3 regions of the Pseudoalteromonas pernae genome follow, and region 3 is predicted to be linked to each of the others. Evidence: predicted binding sites of a transcription regulator. Region 3 holds the regulator's gene; each other region holds the start of a gene.
What was found. The regulator FliA, encoded in region 3, starts transcription of late flagellar genes. The targets are predictions, from matches to a motif close to CTAAAGNTNNNNNNNNNNNNGCCGATA.

Region 1: a site for FliA is predicted at 3,824-3,850, ahead of V1358_RS13500 (DUF3530 family protein). Genes of this name have one in related genera too.
Region 2: a site for FliA is predicted at 2,014-2,040, ahead of V1358_RS10785 (DUF5610 domain-containing protein). Genes of this name have one in related genera too.

The regions. Positions count from the first base shown of each region.
Region 1 is NZ_JBDODM010000005.1:213,248-219,192, reverse strand. It holds gene lptD (LPS assembly protein LptD) at 1-1,665, opposite strand, end outside; gene djlA (co-chaperone DjlA) at 2,058-2,897, shown strand; gene V1358_RS13500 (DUF3530 family protein) at 2,880-3,773, opposite strand; gene rluA (bifunctional tRNA pseudouridine(32) synthase/23S rRNA pseudouridine(746) synthase RluA) at 3,879-4,532, opposite strand; gene rapA (RNA polymerase-associated protein RapA) at 4,575-5,945, opposite strand, start outside.
Region 2 is NZ_JBDODM010000004.1:126,762-132,706, forward strand. It holds gene V1358_RS10770 (thiol:disulfide interchange protein DsbA/DsbL) at 1-129, shown strand, start outside; gene V1358_RS10775 (thiol:disulfide interchange protein DsbA/DsbL) at 145-777, shown strand; gene trmA (tRNA (uridine(54)-C5)-methyltransferase TrmA) at 827-1,924, opposite strand; gene V1358_RS10785 (DUF5610 domain-containing protein) at 2,074-3,222, shown strand; gene V1358_RS10790 (OmpA family protein) at 3,615-4,670, shown strand; gene acnB (bifunctional aconitate hydratase 2/2-methylisocitrate dehydratase) at 4,923-5,945, shown strand, end outside.
Region 3 is NZ_JBDODM010000002.1:435,929-441,873, reverse strand. It holds gene flhF (flagellar biosynthesis GTPase FlhF) at 1-1,497, shown strand, start outside; gene V1358_RS06200 (MinD/ParA family protein) at 1,490-2,350, shown strand; gene V1358_RS06195 (RNA polymerase sigma factor FliA) at 2,365-3,087, shown strand; gene cheY (chemotaxis response regulator CheY) at 3,128-3,511, shown strand; gene V1358_RS06185 (protein phosphatase CheZ) at 3,530-4,285, shown strand; gene V1358_RS06180 (chemotaxis protein CheA) at 4,301-5,945, shown strand, end outside.

The sequences.
Region 1 (5,945 bases), on a different contig from region 3:
TTGGTTAGCGGCTGCAATACGGTCTACGCCTGAGAAGCGACGGTCCCGGAATAAGCCAAAGAAGTCATCTTGCAACTTGGTTGTATCGTAAAGACCTATGTTGTTTTGGTCTTTATTTGGCGTATATAAATACTGGATCTGTGGTTCGAGAGTTTGAATACCGTCGTCAACAAACAAGCTGGTGTCGCGTTCGAAGTTTAATTGGCTATACAAACGCAGCTTCGGCAAAGTACGGCTAACAGAGTCTTCATAGGTCGTGCCGCTTAAATCACCTTGTTGGTCGTAGTAAGTGTGTAACACACTCAACTCAGACAAAAATGACCACGCATAACGCTCTTCACTGAAGCGTAGCTTAGGCTCCAAGTGAATACGCGTCGCTTCATCTATGGTGCGAGTACTATTACGGAAATGACTGAATTCACCGTTAATAGAGGCGTCGAACCATCCTAGTTGATACGGCAAGGTTTGCGAAAATTGCACTCGCGGTAAGGCGGTGTAAGATTCTAGGTGATCACCGAGTACTTCATAATCTTGTACTTGGATGTCGGTTCGCCAACGCTCGCCTAGATGCGTTAATATCGCTGAGCGTGCTAAATGCGTATCCGTTTTTGTAGCGTAATTCGAGTTCAGGTCAGTGAGGTAGTTGTCATCACTGACATTAGTGATATCGACACCCGCGCGCCACGTGTCACTAAAATAACTTTGCTGTTTCCAGTGATACAAATAACGACTCCCCAGCTCTGGGTCTGAGTCATCAGAATCTAAGTATTCCAGCCCTAATAAGCCTTGGCTAGTTTGCGTTAAATAGCGAAACTCTGATTGCAACTGCAATCCTTTTTCTGACATATAACGCGGCGTTAGCGTTAAGTCATAGTTAGGCGCAAGGTTAATGTAGTAAGGGGTGATTGTTTCCAAACCAAAACGGTTTGAGCTTGATAGCTGCGGCGCTAAAAAGCCAGTTTTTCTTTGGTCGTTAATTGGGAATGTAAAGTAGGGCAAATACAACACTGGCGTATTGTAAATACGTAATGTTGTACCGTAAGTTTCACCCCATCCTTCTTCTTGAGAAAGAATAATTTTGTTGGCACTAATGGACCATGTTTCGTTGTCGACAGGACAGGTTGTGAAACTAGCGTTAGTTAAAAACAATCCCTCTTCGGATACCTGGAGTTGCTCTGCGCCACCACGGCCTTGCTGCTGCGTTAATTTATAATCAGCGCCGAGTAAATTGATGTTGGAATCGTCTAAATTCGCCTTTAAGCCACGGCTGGTAATAATCGCACTACCATCTTGATAGGTCAGTGGCCCCTTCGCATTTAACAGCCCCTGCTGTTTATCAATGAGGGCAGATTGCGCTGACAAGCTCATGGTGCGGGTACTGATGTCCACATCACCCACAAATTGCGCGCTGTCTTGGCCAATAAGCTCGACATCGTCGGCCACAATTTCAATTGTCCCGAATGGCAAGTCTGGTGCTAGCCACTTGGCTTGGCGAGATACATCAAGGCAATGTGAAGCATTGCTTGCGTCATTAGGGAAAGCAACGGCATTCACCGCTGGATTGACTTGGTTGTTGGCATCCGCTTGCTGCTCAGTCGCCGAAGACGCGGCACTGGCTTGGGTTCCATATAGGGCTATCGCTATCATGCCCCATAATTTATTCATCGACTCACCTTAGCTTACTTGCCAATAGCATGAGGTTTGGCAGACCTTTGCTGAATTTATTCGCAGCGTTAATATCTTTCGCTGCCCTTATTGTGTTACCAAACAAAACCGCAGTGCTTTGTTTCGCTGTACCCACTGTGTTTGTCATATCTGTTATTTGTGAGTGCGAGCGCCTTGGTAACAATAAAAATCCTTACATCAAGGGGGGAATGGCCCTTGCAACTAAGCATGACATAATAAAGCAATTTTGTATTAATTACATCTGCCATATGCTGACAAATTGGCCATTTTCATCTCAGTATTAATATCTTAAAGCGCTACTAAAGCCCTTGTTACTTAGCGTGTTTTTGGTCACTATGAAAGGGCTCGGTTAGATCAAGGAAAACGCAGTAATGTGGGGTAAAATTCTCGGTGCTTGTTTCGGTTTTATGTTCGGCAAGGTTTTTGGTGCCTTGTTGGGCTTATTTATCGGCCACATGTTCGATAAAAGTTTGAAACAAGATTTCGATAAAGCGGGTGGCTTTCGTGGCTTTTTTGATAATGAATCAATCTCGCAAAGACAAGCATTGTTTTTCTCCAGTTGCTTTGCTGTCATGGGGCATATTGCTAAGTCCAATGGTCGAGTAAACGAGCTACATATCCGAGCAGCAACACAGTTTATGGATGAAATGGGCTTAACCGGTGAGGATAAAAAAGAGGCGCAACTTGCCTTTCGTGCCGGAAAAGAAGCCGATTTTTCTATGAACAGCACCCTAAGAGAGTTCAGAGAACACTTTGCGGGGCGTTTCGACCTCATTCAGCTGTTCCTTGAAATTCAAATTCAAATGGCCTTTAGTGACGGACATTTGGCTCCTCAAGAAAAGACGCTTTTAGAGCAAGTCGCTAAGGGCTTGGGGGTGAGTAAAACCCATTTCAGTTTTATTTTAAAACGTTACCAAGCGGAGTTTGCGTTTCGCCAACAACAGCAGCGCTTCGACCGACAAGATAGCCACAGCCGCGGTTCGCGAAGCACTGCAAGTAGTGGTATGAGCCGTGCACAGGCTTTGAATATTCTTGGCTTAGAAGAGGGGGCGGACGAACGCACAGTTAAAAAAGCCTACCGTAAACTGATGTCGCAGCACCATCCAGATAAATTGGTTTCTCAAGGTTTACCCGAACACATGATGAAATTGGCTCAAAAAAAGAGCCAAGATATTCAAGCCGCTTACGAGTACTTAAAAAAGGCGGCGTAGAAAGCCGTCTATTTCTTGCGATATTTGCGCGGTTTGCTGCGGGTTATCAAGTTCATCTATCAAGTTGATTTGACGATAGTCGAATTTCTGATTCTTCTGCGCCCACAAAGTACTTTGTTCCACTAACGCCTTTGACCAACTAGAGGCATGTACATCTCTAATATCAAACACGGCGGGAGCGATAATTGAGAAATTGGCGCTAATGTGTCGATTACGCTCAGGATCAGGCAAGTAAGTGTTGAACGCCACAATCGCCTGCAAAGGCAAATCAGGATATTCGGTGAAATACTCACTGAGTAAGCCGGCACTTTGCCCGACGGCAAAAATACTAATGGGTTTTTGTGTCACGTTTGCTTTTTCCACCACTGACTCAAGTTGGGCCAATAGCTGGCTTTTGTATTTATCTAATTCGACAATTAGGACGGGCGGTTGAAATGGTGGTACATAGCTCTGCTCGTTTTTTTGACCTGTTGCTTCATCTGAGGGGGCGGTTGATTCTGCTGATGCTGAATTTTCATCTGCTGGTGTTGCTGGGGTCTCGGGAGTTGATGCAGGTGATGCTGCGTCTTTCTCGGATTCAGAGTTGCTAAAACTGGTATGGTTTATCACCAAGTAACTGTCATAACCTTTGCGACTCAAAGCGCTGCGTAACTGGGTAAACCCTGTTTTTGCCCCCACAGGGTCAAGAAGAGGAGCGAAAAAGATCAAGGTTCCACGGTGCACAGGAGCCATATGCGGGCGATGAATAACTTCAAACTCATCCCCTTGCGCGAGCAAACTCATCGGCTCATCTAGACTCATTGCCTGCACGCATTTTGTGTACGAAACACCAGACGCAGCGGCCAAAAGACTCATGGCGAGGACCCATTTACGCATATACAAGCTCACAACGAACCCAAAGTGTAATTATAAATATCATGGGTTTATATCGGCCAATACAAGTAAAAGTTTAGCTGTTATTGGCCTAAGTTTGTATGCTCTTTAGAATGGACACTCAGCTGTAAAAGTAAGCGACTCGCCCGTGCTCGGATGCGAAATGCTCAACCAATGAGCGTGCAGCTGTAAGCGTTCTGCGCGAGCTTTAGCCTCTGGGTGCGCATACAACCTGTCTCCTAAAATTACATGTCCCAATGACAACATATGTACTCTAAGTTGATGGCTGCGCCCAGTTACAGGAGTTAAGCGCACACGAGAGGCGTTATCCGTGGTGCTTAATACTTGGTAATGGGTGAGAGAGGGCTTACCGTTTTCCATATCCACTATCTGCTTTGGGCGGTTTGGCCAATCACAAATCAGCGGTAAATCAACCGACCCTTGCTTCGGCTCGAGGTAACCTTCGACGATAGCTATGTATTCTTTGGCTGTGTGGCGCTCTTGAAACTGCATACTCAAATTGCGATGTGCTTCTTTGTTTAGGGCTAAACAGATAACCCCAGATGTGGCCATATCTAGGCGATGCACAATTTTCGCAGTCGGAAATACTAAGTTGGCGCGACGGATTAAGCAGTCTGCGTGTTTCGGGTCTTTACCTGGGACGGTCAGCAATCCGCTTGGTTTATCAAGGATCAGCAGATCATCGTCTTGATAAATAATATTCAGGTAAGGAAATCGCGGGGGATTGTAGTTTAACAGCATGACCAGCCTCATCAATTAAGGCTGGCCATTTTAATGAAATGCCTAGTGGCTGACAACGATTAAGCGGATAGCGTCGAGCTTTACTTTGGCTTTATCAATGTATTCATCCATTTGCGTGCGACTTTTCTGGAAGTGAGTCAGCTCTTCATCACGAATGTTTGGATTGATTTCCTTCAAGCTCGTCAAACGCTCAAGCTCACTGTCTACAGCATGATGCATGGCTGTTTTGGCATTGACGCGTAAGGTTTCCATGGTTGTTTGCGCCAGCTCATTACCTTGTTCAATCAGTGGGTGAATGGCACTTTGCAACGCATTCACGAGTTTAGACGCAGTTTGGCGACCAACAGCGTTAAGTTGTTGGTTGAAGGCATCAAAAGCCACGTTCTCGCCGAGGTTATTACCGCCTTTATCTAGCAACACGCGAATCGGTGTTGGTGGCAAGTAACGGCCTAACTGCAATGCCTTCGGTGCCATAGCTTCAGCGATATAAATGAGCTCTACAAAATAGGTGCCTGCAGGTAGCTTTTTGTTTTTCAACAAGGCTACTGAAGCGGTACCGAAATCTTCATCGCAGATCATGTCCATGGCACCTTCGACCATAGGATGGTCCCAACTTAGAAAGTGCAAATCTTCTTGTGCCAGTGCTGTGTCACGGTCAAATGTGACACTGATCCCTTCGTCTTTTAAGAACGGGAAATTAGCACCTAACATGTGTTCTGTTGGCTTTAAGATGATGCTATTTTCACCTTTGTCTTCTTGGTTCACCCCCCATGTATCAAACACGTTGATCATGTATGTAGGAAGGGTGAAGTCGTCGTCCATTGCGCTGATGTCTTGCACCAAGTGCTCTGACTTACCTTGGCCACTTGAGTGCAGTTCAAGCAGGCGGTCACGGCCTGATTCCATCTGTGCCTTAAGTGCTTGATAGCGAGTACTAACGCGCTCTAGGAGCTCACTTAATGACTCATCTTGGTATTCTTTTGCTGCCAATAATTGCAATAACTCATCGCCAAACTCCTGATTGAGCATATGGCCCGTGGTTGACGTGTGCTCGAACGCATTTAGACCTTCGTGGTACCAACGCAACAGGGTTTGCTGCGCGCTGTCTTCGAAATAGGGCACATGTATTTTAATGTCTTGTGTTTGGCCAATACGGTCAAGTCGACCGATTCGCTGTTCTAACAAATCTGGGTTTAGCGGCAGGTCGAATAAGGCCATATGATGAGCAAACTGGAAGTTACGACCTTCTGAACCAATTTCAGAGCAAATCAGTACTTGGGCACTGTCTTCCAAATCAGCGAAGAATGCGGCAGCTCGGTCACGCTCGATAATGCTCATGCCTTCGTGGAATACTGCGGCTTTAATACCCTCACGCTCACGCAAGGCTTGCTCTAAGCTCAAGGCTGTTTCTGC
Region 2 (5,945 bases), on a different contig from region 3:
TTCACACAACTAGGTGCATTGACAGGCGTGCCAACAATTATCGTAAACGACAAGTACAAAGTGCTTGTGCACACGATGAAGTCACAGCAAGAGCTCAATGAACTTGTAAATCATTTATTAGAAAAATAATTTGGAGTCTTAGGTATGAAGAAGTTTATTGCTGCTGCCATGATGGCCTTGGCTTTGCCATTAAGCGCGTTTGCAGCCCAATTCGAAGAAGGAACTCACTATGAAGTTGTTTCTGACCGCGCTAGCCGTAAGCCTGAGGTTAAAGAGTTCTTTTCTTTTTATTGCCCAGCGTGTAATGCCTATGAAGGTCTATTGGTGGATGTAAAACCAAAGATTGATGGCGAAGTTGAATTCAAACGCAGCCACGTTAACTTTATGGGTGGGCGTAGTGCCGAAAACCAAGATATGCTTTCTCAAGCACTGGCCACTGCGAGTGTATTACCAGAGAAAGAGCAGCTAGTGTCTGCTATTTTTAGTCACATTCACACTAAACGCGCAAAGTTTAATGAAGTTGCGGATGTGAAAGATATCTTTGTTGCCAATGGTGTTGATGCAGAGAAATTTGATAAATTATTCTCAGGCTTTGCGGTGCGCACTAAGGCGTCAAAAATGCAACGCGATCAGGAATACTTTAAAGAGAAAGGCGCGCTCAAGGGCGTACCAACATTCATTGTTAACGGTAAATATCGTTTGATTCTTGGCCGAGAGTCTGGCGTTACTGAACCAGATGATATCGCTGCATTGATCAACTTTTTAGCAAAAAAATAAGTTAATTCAGACTCAAAAAAACCGCATCTAAGATGCGGTTTTTTTATGCTTACTTGCGAGTAAGATACACACCAGATTCAACATGATGGGTGTAGGGGAACTGATCAAAAATAGCAAACTGAGAAACATTATGGGTTTGCGTGAGCAAGTCTAGGTCGCGCTCCAGTGTTTCAGGATTACATGAGATGTAAATGATATTGTCGTATTCACTGGTCAGTTTGCACGTCAGTTCGTCCATTCCTGCTCGCGGCGGGTCGACTAAAATAGTTTGGCAGTCATAACTGTGCAGGTCGATGTCACCGAGGCGAGAGAACGTCCGTTCTTTACGCATTGCTTGCGTAAATTCTTCGCTGCTCATGCGGATGATGTCTAAGTTCTCAACTTTGTTTGCGGCGATGTTAAATTGCGCTGATTTAACTGAAGATTTTGAGATCTCTGTGGCCAGCACACGATTAAAGGACCCCGCAAGGGCGATGGAGAAATTACCGTTGCCACAATATAATTCGAGCAAATCATTTTTTAGCGGTGCACAAATATCTTGCGCCCACGCGAGCATTTTCTCGTTCACCTTCGCATTAGGCTGGGTAAAGCTGTTCTCAACTTGCTGGTAGGTGTATTGCTGACCATTCACAGATAGTTGCTCAACCACATATTCATTACCTAACACATGCTTTTGTTTTCGCGCTCGGCCGATAAGTTCGACATTAAACGTTTGTTGCAAGTGTTGTTGCAATAACTTCGCTTGTGCAAGCCATTGCTCATCGAGTTGCTTGTGATAGAGCAAGCTGATCAGTGCGTTGCCGCTTAGTGTCGTGAGGTAGTCAATTTGGAATAACTTACGGCGCAATATTTCATTGTCTTTTAGCTGTTTGATCATTTCAACCATAAGGGCATTGATTAATTCTGCACCTGGGTCAAAGCTATCTACACGCACTTTTTCTTTGGTCTCTTGGTTGAACATGATGTGGTACAACTCATCGCCATCATGCCAAACTCGGAATTCTGCTCGCTGGCGATAGTGGATAGGCTCAGACTCAAATACTTCTAAGGTTTTCACACCAAAGCGCGCAAATTGCGCGTTAATTCGTTGCGCTTTTTCTGCTAACTGCTGTTCGTACACTGACGTGTTGATTTTAATAACTGGCATGAAGACCCCTACAAATTTTAATGCGCCGCTATTTTAGGAGGCTGCAAATAATTGTCCAGTCACAATAGTGAATTATTTGCTCGTTTTTTCTACAGTTTTGTCAATGTCTGCCGATATACTAAGTATATATTCTCTAAAAGGAGCGCGGCATGCTGCCTGTTGCAGGCGATGCCTCTGATACCATTATGAAAGTTAATGATACAAATCAATGGTTTAATCCAGCAAGCAAAGGCTTGGAGCAGAGCAAAGGCAAAATGAGTCCAACCGCACTCAGCCAACTTGCGAAATTAGATAGTTATTTTGGCAGCCATCGTCAGATCGGTGCAAAAGTGCTAGAAGATAAGTTTGCGCAGGCTCTCGGCATCGAACCTGTATCAAAAAAAGAAAGCAAGCCGTTGTTTGACTTTGAAGCTATTGTCAAAAATGTACTGCAGTTTGTCACAGGGGCGGTCAAAAAAGCCAAAGCAGACGGCGCATCCGATGATAAGTTAACCGAGATGCTCGAACAAGCTCGTAAAGGCGTGCAAATGGGGGTTGACGATGCGACCTCTGAGTTAGATGAGTCAGGCTTATTGAATGACGAGATAAAAGAAGGCATCGCCAAGTCAAAGGATGGCATTTACTCTGGCTTAGATGAATTTGAAAAGTCATTGTTCGGTGAACCTGAGAGCAAATCTGTGCAGGTTAGCGAAGCGCAATTCATGAGCTTAACTAATAACGCTGAATATCGTTTTACTACCGCACAAGGTGATGAAGTCATCATTAGCCTAGATCACAATTATAAAGCGGGTGAGGCGGCATCCACTGCTCAGGGTGACAAAGGGCAAAGTGGGTATGCGTACTCTAATTATGAGCAACGCGACGTGTCGTTCACTTTGACTGTTAATGGCGAGCTTGATGAAGGTGAGAGAGAAGCGGTAAATAATATGATGGGACAACTCCAAGATGTGAGTGAATCCTTTTTTAGCGGCCAGTATGACGAAGCATTTAACAAGGCCGGTCAACTCCAACTGGGCTCTGAACAGTTGGTCGCTTTTTCTATGGACTTAACGCAGACCAAGACTCGTGCTGCAATCCGTGAGTACGAAAGTGTAACGCCAGCAAAGGAAATCGCTAAAGAGCTGCAACCTTTCAATGACAAATTGAAAGAAGCTTATACTAAAGCAGGCGAACTAGGGCTTCATAACGAAATATCGGGATTACTGCTTTGGCTAAATCAGGACAAGGAGAAAAATGAAGTGCAGGCCTTCATTGACTATAGCCAAGCACTATTTTCTAAGTTAGATGAGTTATTGTAGGGTTAACCCCTATTTGATTTGTATAAACTAAAGCACTCTGCAAGAGTGCTTTTTTTACGCATAAGGTGTTTCTGTTTTTAATACATTAATACGAAAATCAGCTTATATTCAGCAAGATAATAGTTTAATATATCGTTCCTGATTGGAGGATGGTGAATTTATCCAATTAGTCTACACTGTAGTATGTGAAAGACTGTTAGCGCGGATCTTGACCTGGCGGGAATAATGTAACCGCCTGCGATAAAACCAAAAAATGTCGGCTGATGGGATTATTTAAATTGGAATGTTTTTGAGTAAGAGCGCGAATTCACTCTTACTTGGCGCACAGGATTGCTGCCAAAGTACAGCAACTGTGTGTTTGACTAATAATCGTAAAAATGGGATGGAAACTAATGAAAATCAAATCACTTTCTGCTGCTATCGTTTTGGCAATGACATCAACTGCTGCTGTTGCTGATGAACAGAAAAATCCTCAACATGGCCTGCATATCGGTGTATACGGCGATTACTTTTGGGCTGACTGGGACGATCCTCAAGGCGCGAGTTACTCATCTCCTCAGAATCCTTTAGAGTTAGGGGAATCTCTAGGTTATGGTGCTGAAGTCGGCTATCGCTTTAATGAATACTGGACAGCACGTCTTAATTTCACAGCACTCGAGTTAGACAAGGAAAACACAGATAATCATAAAACAGGTGAGCGTTGGGGTGGTGATGTCCTTATCCACTTCAATGATTCTATCTACGGCATCATCGGTGCGAAAAAATTTGATGTTTTCGACGATTTCAATGCGGCAAACCTAGGTTTAGGCTTCCGTAATCACTTGAATTACAATTGGGCGTTTTATGGCGAAGCCATGTATTATGAAGGCTTGAACCAAAACCACTCTGACTTTGGCTTGAAAATGGGCCTGAGCTATCACTTCGGTAAAAAGCCTGAGCCAGTTGTAGAGCCAGCGCCAGTTGTTGTGGCAGAGCCAAAAGACTCAGATAACGACGGCGTAATTGACTCTAAAGATAACTGTGCAAACACACCTATGACCGATGCGGTTGATGCATACGGATGTACGCGTTATATGGAAAAAGGCGATAAAGTGAGCCTGATGGTTAAGTTCCCTCACGATGGTTCGGCTGTAGATGAGCGCTATTTCGACGGCATCCAAAAAGTTGCTGACTTCATGGTTAAATACCCGCAAACTGAAGTGTTACTTGAAGGTCATGCTTCAGCAGTGGGTGATGCAGGCTACAACAAAACACTTTCTAAGAAACGTGCTGATAAAGTAGCGCAAAAACTAATTGAAGATGGTATTTCAGCGTCACGCGTTGAAACCGTTGGTCTAGGTGAAGAGCGTCTTCTTAATCCTGCGAATACAAAAGAAGCACATGCGGAAAACCGTCGCGTTGAAGCGCATATTTCTGTGAAAGAGCGTGTAGCTATCAAACGTGACTAATTTTAACTAGTCCGTATAAAAAGCCCGGCACTCGCCGGGCTTTTTGCAAATAATTCTTAATTAACATTCACAATTCTTTACTTTATTAAACAGCTACATTCACCATATTTATAATGACTATTTTGCGGTTAGGCAAAAGGGTTAATTTTCTTCTATCTTTAAAGCCTTTATAATTGCTACCGTGTCAAATTTCTATAAGTGGGCCGAGCAAAAGAGTGCCGCCTGCTTTCACGTCACCAAGAGGGCATAATTGTGCTTCAAGAATATCGTAAACATGTTGAAGAGCGTGCAGCCCAAGGTATTGTGCCTGCACCACTAGATGCGCAGCAAACTGCTGACCTTATCGAATTAATTAAAAACCCACCGGCGGGTGAAGAAGAGTTCATTCTTGACCTTCTCGTTAACCGTGTACCGCCAGGTGTTGATGATGCTGCATACGTAAAAGCTGGTTTCTTAGCTGCGGTAGCAAAGGGTGAAGCTCAGTCACCATTAATCAATAAAGAAAAAGCGGCTGAACTACTTGGTACTATGCTTGGTGGTTATAACATCGAGCCGATGATTGCATTACTTGACGATGAAGAAGTCGCGCCAATCGTTGCAAAGGGTCTTTCACACACCCTGCTTATGTTCGATGCATTCTACGATGTAGAAGAAAAAGCAAAAGCGGGTAATAAGTTTGCGCAGCAAGTTGTTGAGTCATGGGCAAATGCTGAGTGGTTCCTAGAGAAGCCTCAGGTTCCTGAAAAAATTTCAGTAACTGTATTCAAAGTAACAGGCGAAACAAACACTGATGATTTATCACCAGCGCCTGATGCTTGGTCACGTCCTGATATCCCACTTCACGCACTAGCTATGCTGAAAAATGAGCGAGATGGTATCAACCCAGACAAAGCGGGTGAAGTTGGTCCTATTACACAACTTGAAGAGCTTAAAACAAAAGGCCTTCCACTGGCATACGTAGGCGATGTTGTAGGTACGGGTTCATCACGTAAGTCAGCAACTAACTCTGTGCTTTGGTTCATGGGTGATGACATTCCATTCGTACCAAATAAGCGCGTTGGCGGTGTGTGTCTTGGTGGTAAGATTGCACCTATTTTCTTCAACACAATGGAAGATTCAGGTGCTCTACCTATCGAGTTAAACGTTGAAGACATGAACATGGGTGACCAAATCGACATCTTCCCTTACGAAGGTGTTGTTAAGCGTCACGGTACAGATGAAGTGATTTCTACGTTCAAGCTAAAGTCTGACGTAATCCTAGACGAAGTTCGTGCT
Region 3 (5,945 bases):
GCAGATGCAGTCATCATGTCGAATAAGAAGCTTGCTGATGGTGTTGAAATTGTCGCTGCAATTGATCACGAGCGTCCGGCCCCTGCGAAAACGCACGCACCTCAAACTAAGACTGCGCCAGCGCAAGCAATGAATGCGCAGCAAGTTGCTCAACCGCAATCACAGCCTAGTCGAATTGTGCAGCCACAAACACGCTTTAATCGCCCTCAACCGCAAGAATCAAATCAAGGTGTTGCAGATTCTTTGCAAGCACTGCTTGAGCGCCAAAACCCACAGCCTAAAAATGCCGTGTTGGCGGATATGTTCTCGCAATCGGGTATCGACCTAAATGCCGCTCAGCAAACGCGTGCAGCACAGCATCCGCACCAAGAAACGCCAGCCTATGCGCAACCTGAGCCTCGCGCATACGCACAACAGCACAGCACTCGCCCTGAGCAGCAAATGGCGGCATCTATGCAGCTTGATGATGACTTAGATGGTGATGATTTCGCTGACTTCGCAGCGTCGAAGCCACACAGCAATGAACGCGCCCGTGCAGCTCACATGAACAATGATGAAGTGAGTGCGATGCGCGATGAGATGAATGCCATTCGTCAGCTTTTAGAGCATCAAGTCTCAGGTTTATTACATCAAGACCGCGCGCGCCGCGACCCGACCCGTGCATGCTTCATTGAACGCCTGCAAGGTATGGGTATTGAGGAATCAGTTGCCGAGCAACTAGTTCGCTATGTGCCTGACGATTTGTCACGCAAAGAAGCATGGCAGGTGGTGCTGGAAATGATGCACAAACAAATGCACACCACGGGCAATGAAATTTTGCGCCATGGCGGTGTGTATGCGTTGGTAGGCCCAACGGGTGTGGGCAAAACCACTACAGTCGCTAAGCTTGCAGCATTGGGTGCGCAAAAATACGGCGCAGATAATGTCGCGTTGATCACCACAGACACCTACCGTATTGGCGCGTTTGAGCAGCTCGCAACCTATGGCCGCATTATTGGTTGTCCGGTTAAACAGGTAAAAGATGCCAATGAACTGGCCGATGTGCTTTATCAACTTCGCAATAAGCGTCTAGTATTAATTGACACGGCGGGGATGAGTCAACGCGATTTACGCTTGAGTGAACAGTTAAATACGCTTATGCGCAATGCTTCAGTGGACATCAGAAGCTATTTAGTTTTAAGTGCCACGGCACAGCGAGAAGTGTTGCAAGAGTCAATTAAACACTTCCAAAAAATTGACTTAAGTGGCTGTATTTTCACCAAACTTGATGAAAGTCTAAGTTTGGGCGAGATTATGAGTGTAGCGATTCAAAATCGTCTCCCAATAGGGTATCTTACTAACGGTCAGCGTGTTCCAGAAGATATTCGAGTGGCGAACTCAGAAAAAATGGTTAGAAAGGCTGAACAATTGTTTATTAAACGTCAAAAAGCAAAACAAACAGCGGCTCCAGTGGGGCGTCAGGCAGTGGCGTCTCAAGCAGTAGGAATGTATGATTAACACAGTGCACGATCAAGCAAGCGGCCTTCGTAGAATGAATCAGAATAATAATCAAGGCGTTAAAGTCATCGCCGTCACAGGCGGCAAAGGTGGCGTAGGTAAAACTAATGTATCGCTCAACTTGGCTATAGCCATGGGACAGCAAGGTAAACGTGTACTCGTACTCGATGCCGATTTAGGGTTAGCCAACTGTGACGTAATGCTTGGTCTGCGTGTTGAAAAAAACCTTTCTCATGTACTCAGTGGCGAGTGTGATCTGCGTGATATTCTCGTTACGGGTCCTGCGGGTATTCGCATTGCACCTGCAACATCCGGCTCCCAATCTATGGTTGAGCTTAGCCCTGCTGAACATGCAGGGCTTATTCGCGCGTTTAGCGAACTTGATAATGACTTCGACGTACTCATTGTTGATACCGCAGCAGGTATCTCTGACATGGTGCTTAGTTTTTCTCGCGCTTCTCAAGATGTGGTTGTGGTGGTGTGTGACGAACCCACGTCTATCACAGATGCGTATGCGCTGATCAAAATCCTAAGCCGCGAGCACGGTGTTTATAAATTCAAAATTGTTGCCAATATGGTTCGCAGTTTACGTGAAGGCCAAGACCTTTTTGCTAAGCTTTCTAAAGTAACAGACCGATTTTTAGATGTGGCTTTGGAGTTGGTAGCAACCATTCCTTACGATGAGAACATGCGTAAATCAACACGTCGTCAAAAAGCCGTCGTTGACCTGTTTCCTAATTCACCTGCTTCTGTGTCACTTAAAAGTTTGGCCAGTAAAGCAGTGAAATGGCCCGTACCGAATCAGCCTTCGGGCCACCTAGAGTTTTTTATTGAGAAGTTAGTCAATAACTAGCGGTTAGAGCAACTATGAATAGAGTCGCCGGGTATCAGCACCAACAGCAATTAAACTCTCTTGTAGAGCGCCATGCTTCACTTGTAAAGCGTGTTGCGTGTCATCTTTTAGCGCGTTTACCGGCCAGTGTTCAACTCGACGATTTAATTCAATCCGGCATGATTGGCCTGATCGAAGCCTCGAAAAGTTTCGATGCTTCAAAAGGGGCGAGCTTTGAAACCTTTGCAGGTATCCGTATTCGCGGGGCAATGCTGGATGAGATACGCCGCGGTGATTGGGCGCCTCGTTCCGTACACAGAAATAGCCGTTCGGTCGCGCAAGCGATAAACGAGCTTGAAGGCGTTTTAGGGCGCGAGCCTAAAGATGTTGAAGTAGCTGAAAAACTTGATATTTCCCTTGATGAATACCATCATATTTTAAATGATGTAAATTGTTCTAAGGTGTTAGGCATCGAGGACTTGGGTGTGGATGAAGATGTCATCGTCACCCATAGCGATCAATCAGACACAGGCAAACCTTTTGCCAGTGTCCAAAATGAACGCTTTAACAGTGCATTGGTTGAGGCGATCAAGTCGCTACCTGAACGTGATGCATTGGTATTATCGTTGTATTACAACGATGAAATGAATTTAAAAGAAATAGGGCAAATACTGGACGTAAGCGAGTCCCGTGTGAGCCAAATCCATGGTCAGGCAATGATTAAGCTCAAAGCGAAAGTCAGTGACTGGGTCAATTAGTAGTAAGTAGAAACAGGTTCATACCTCACTGGAGGATACTTTGGATAAGAACATGAAAATTCTTGTGGTTGATGACTTTTCAACGATGAGAAGAATCATTAAAAACCTTTTGCGTGATTTGGGCTTCACCAACGTGCAAGAAGCGGACGACGGTAGCACGGCATTGCCAATGTTACAGAATCAAGAGTTCGATTTCGTTGTCACTGATTGGAACATGCCAGGTATGCAAGGCATCGACCTTCTTCGTGCCATCCGTGCAGACGATAACCTAAAACACATTCCAGTATTGATGGTGACGGCTGAAGCAAAGAAAGAACAAATAATTGCAGCAGCTCAAGCGGGTGTTAATGGCTACATTGTTAAACCATTTACCGCAGCGACACTGAAAACAAAACTGGATAAAGTGTTCGAGCGTTTAGGTTAACAGATTAAGGAGAGGCATATGTCAGCTCCCGCTGCACCTCATATTACCCTAGAACAGGCTAAGCAGCTTGTTTCCTTTCTTGAACAAGGTGAGCAGGAAAAAGCTGACCAGCTGATCCTAGATGCTGCTTCTAAAGAGCAGTCTGAATTATTTGCCGAAGTGGGAAAACTCACTCGGCAGCTTCATGAGTCACTGAAAAACTTCCAATTGGATACCCGCCTGACTGATTTGACTCATGAGGCGATACCTGATGCCAAGCAACGCCTCAATTATGTAATGGAAATGACTGAGCAGGCCGCTAATAAAACCATGGATGCGGTCGAGGCAAGTCTTCCTATTGCAGAACAATTGTCTACGGACTTACACCAAATCAAACCTTCTTGGGACAAACTGATGCGCCGTGATTTAGAGATCGGCGAATTCAAACAGTTGTGTCACCAACTCGATGGTTTTATGGGTCGTTCACAAGAAAGTACTTTGGAATTGCATGATTTGCTCAATAACGTGTTGATGGCTCAGGACTATCAAGACCTCACGGGACAGGTGATACGCCGTGTAATTGAGTTGGTACGAGAAGTTGAAGACAGTTTGATTAACTTACTGACTGTGTTTGCAGGTGAAGACGTTGATGTAAGTGCTATTGAGCGCGAGAAAACAACCTCTTCATTCGGTGGTGAAGGTGCTGAAGGCCCAATCATAGATTCGGAATCTAGAGATGACGTGGTATCAGGGCAAGATGAAGTAGATGACTTGTTGTCGAGCCTAGGATTCTAAGAGGAGAGCGGTTGCATGAGCTTTGAAGTAGATGAAGATATTTTACAAGACTTCTTGGTAGAAGCAGGTGAGATATTAGAACAGCTCTCTGAACAATTGGTTGAGCTGGAAAATAACCCGGACGACAAGGATCTACTCAATGCCATCTTCCGCGGTTTCCATACCGTGAAAGGCGGTGCAGGGTTCCTCGCCATGAACGAGCTGGTAGATGCGTGCCACGGTGCTGAAAACGTGTTTGATATACTCCGTCAAGGGCAGCGCAGGGTAACGGCTGAACTGATGGACGTGATCTTGCAAGCGTTGGACACCATTAATGAGATGTTCGCGCATATCAAAGCACGTGAAGAGCCTGAACCTGCAGACCCGCACCTACTCGAAGTTTTGCACCAACTCAGTGAACCTGAAGTGGAGGGCGAACAAATTGCTGCACCTGCACCTGTCGAAGCCGCGACGCCCGAGCCTGTCGAGTCAGAATCAGCTGATGATTTTGATATGGGCTTTGGTGACGATATCCTGTTCGATATGGATGGTGGTGATGTAGCCGATGAAAGTATCGATGAAATCACCGAAGAAGAATTTGAGCACTTGCTTGATGAATTGCACGGTGCCGGAAAAGGCCCCTCCGCGGATGCGCAGGGTGGCGATACATCTGCTCATGGTGGTGATGACATTACCGATGATGAGTTTGATTCATTGTTGGACGAATTACACGGAGCGGGTAGCTTCGGCGTAATTAGCGATAAATCAGCGCCCGCAACGCCGAGCACACCAGCACCAGAACCAGTTAGTGAAACCCCCGCTGCAACTGGCGATGACGAAGAAATTACCGAAGACGAATTTGACGCTCTGTTGGATGAATTGCACGGTAAAGGCAATGCACCGTCGGTGACCGATAGTGGTGATACTGCAGCGAATGAGCCAGCGAAAACACCGGCTCCTGCAGCTAAAGCGCCAACACCGAATCCAGCACCTGCGGCCGCACCTAAACCCGCACCTGCAGCCAAACCTGCTGCCAGCGCTGCGCCCGCAACCGAAGCGAAAAAGCCAGCTGCAAAAGCAGCGCCTGCGCCGCAGGCAGAAACGACAGTGCGCGTGGATACCAAGCGTTTAGACCAAATCATGAATATGGTAGGCGAGCTAGTATTGGTGCGTAACCGTCTAGTTACCTTGGCGAACAACACCAATAGCGAAGACATGGGCAAAGCCATTTCTAATCTTGATGTGGTCACGGCTGACCTCCAAGGTGCGGTGATGGCAACGCGCATGCAGCCCATCAAAAAGGTATTTGGTCGTTTCCCTCGCGTAGTACGCGACCTAGCCCGTAGTTTACAAAAAGACATCTCTCTTGTACTTGAGGGTGAAGAAACAGATTTAGATAAGAACCTCGTTGAAGCACTAGCCGATCCGCTTGTGCACTTAGTTCGCAACTCAGTGGATCACGGCATTGAAATGCCAGATGTTCGCGAACAAGCTGGTAAATCGCGTACAGGTTTAGTGACCCTCTCAGCGTCGCAACAGGGCGACCATATTCTCCTAAGCATCCAAGATGACGGTGCGGGTATGGACCCTGAAAAGCTCAAAAAGATAGCTATTGGCAAAGGCGTTATCGATCACGATCAAGCGGCAAGACTTAGCGATACCGAGGCATATAACCTTATTT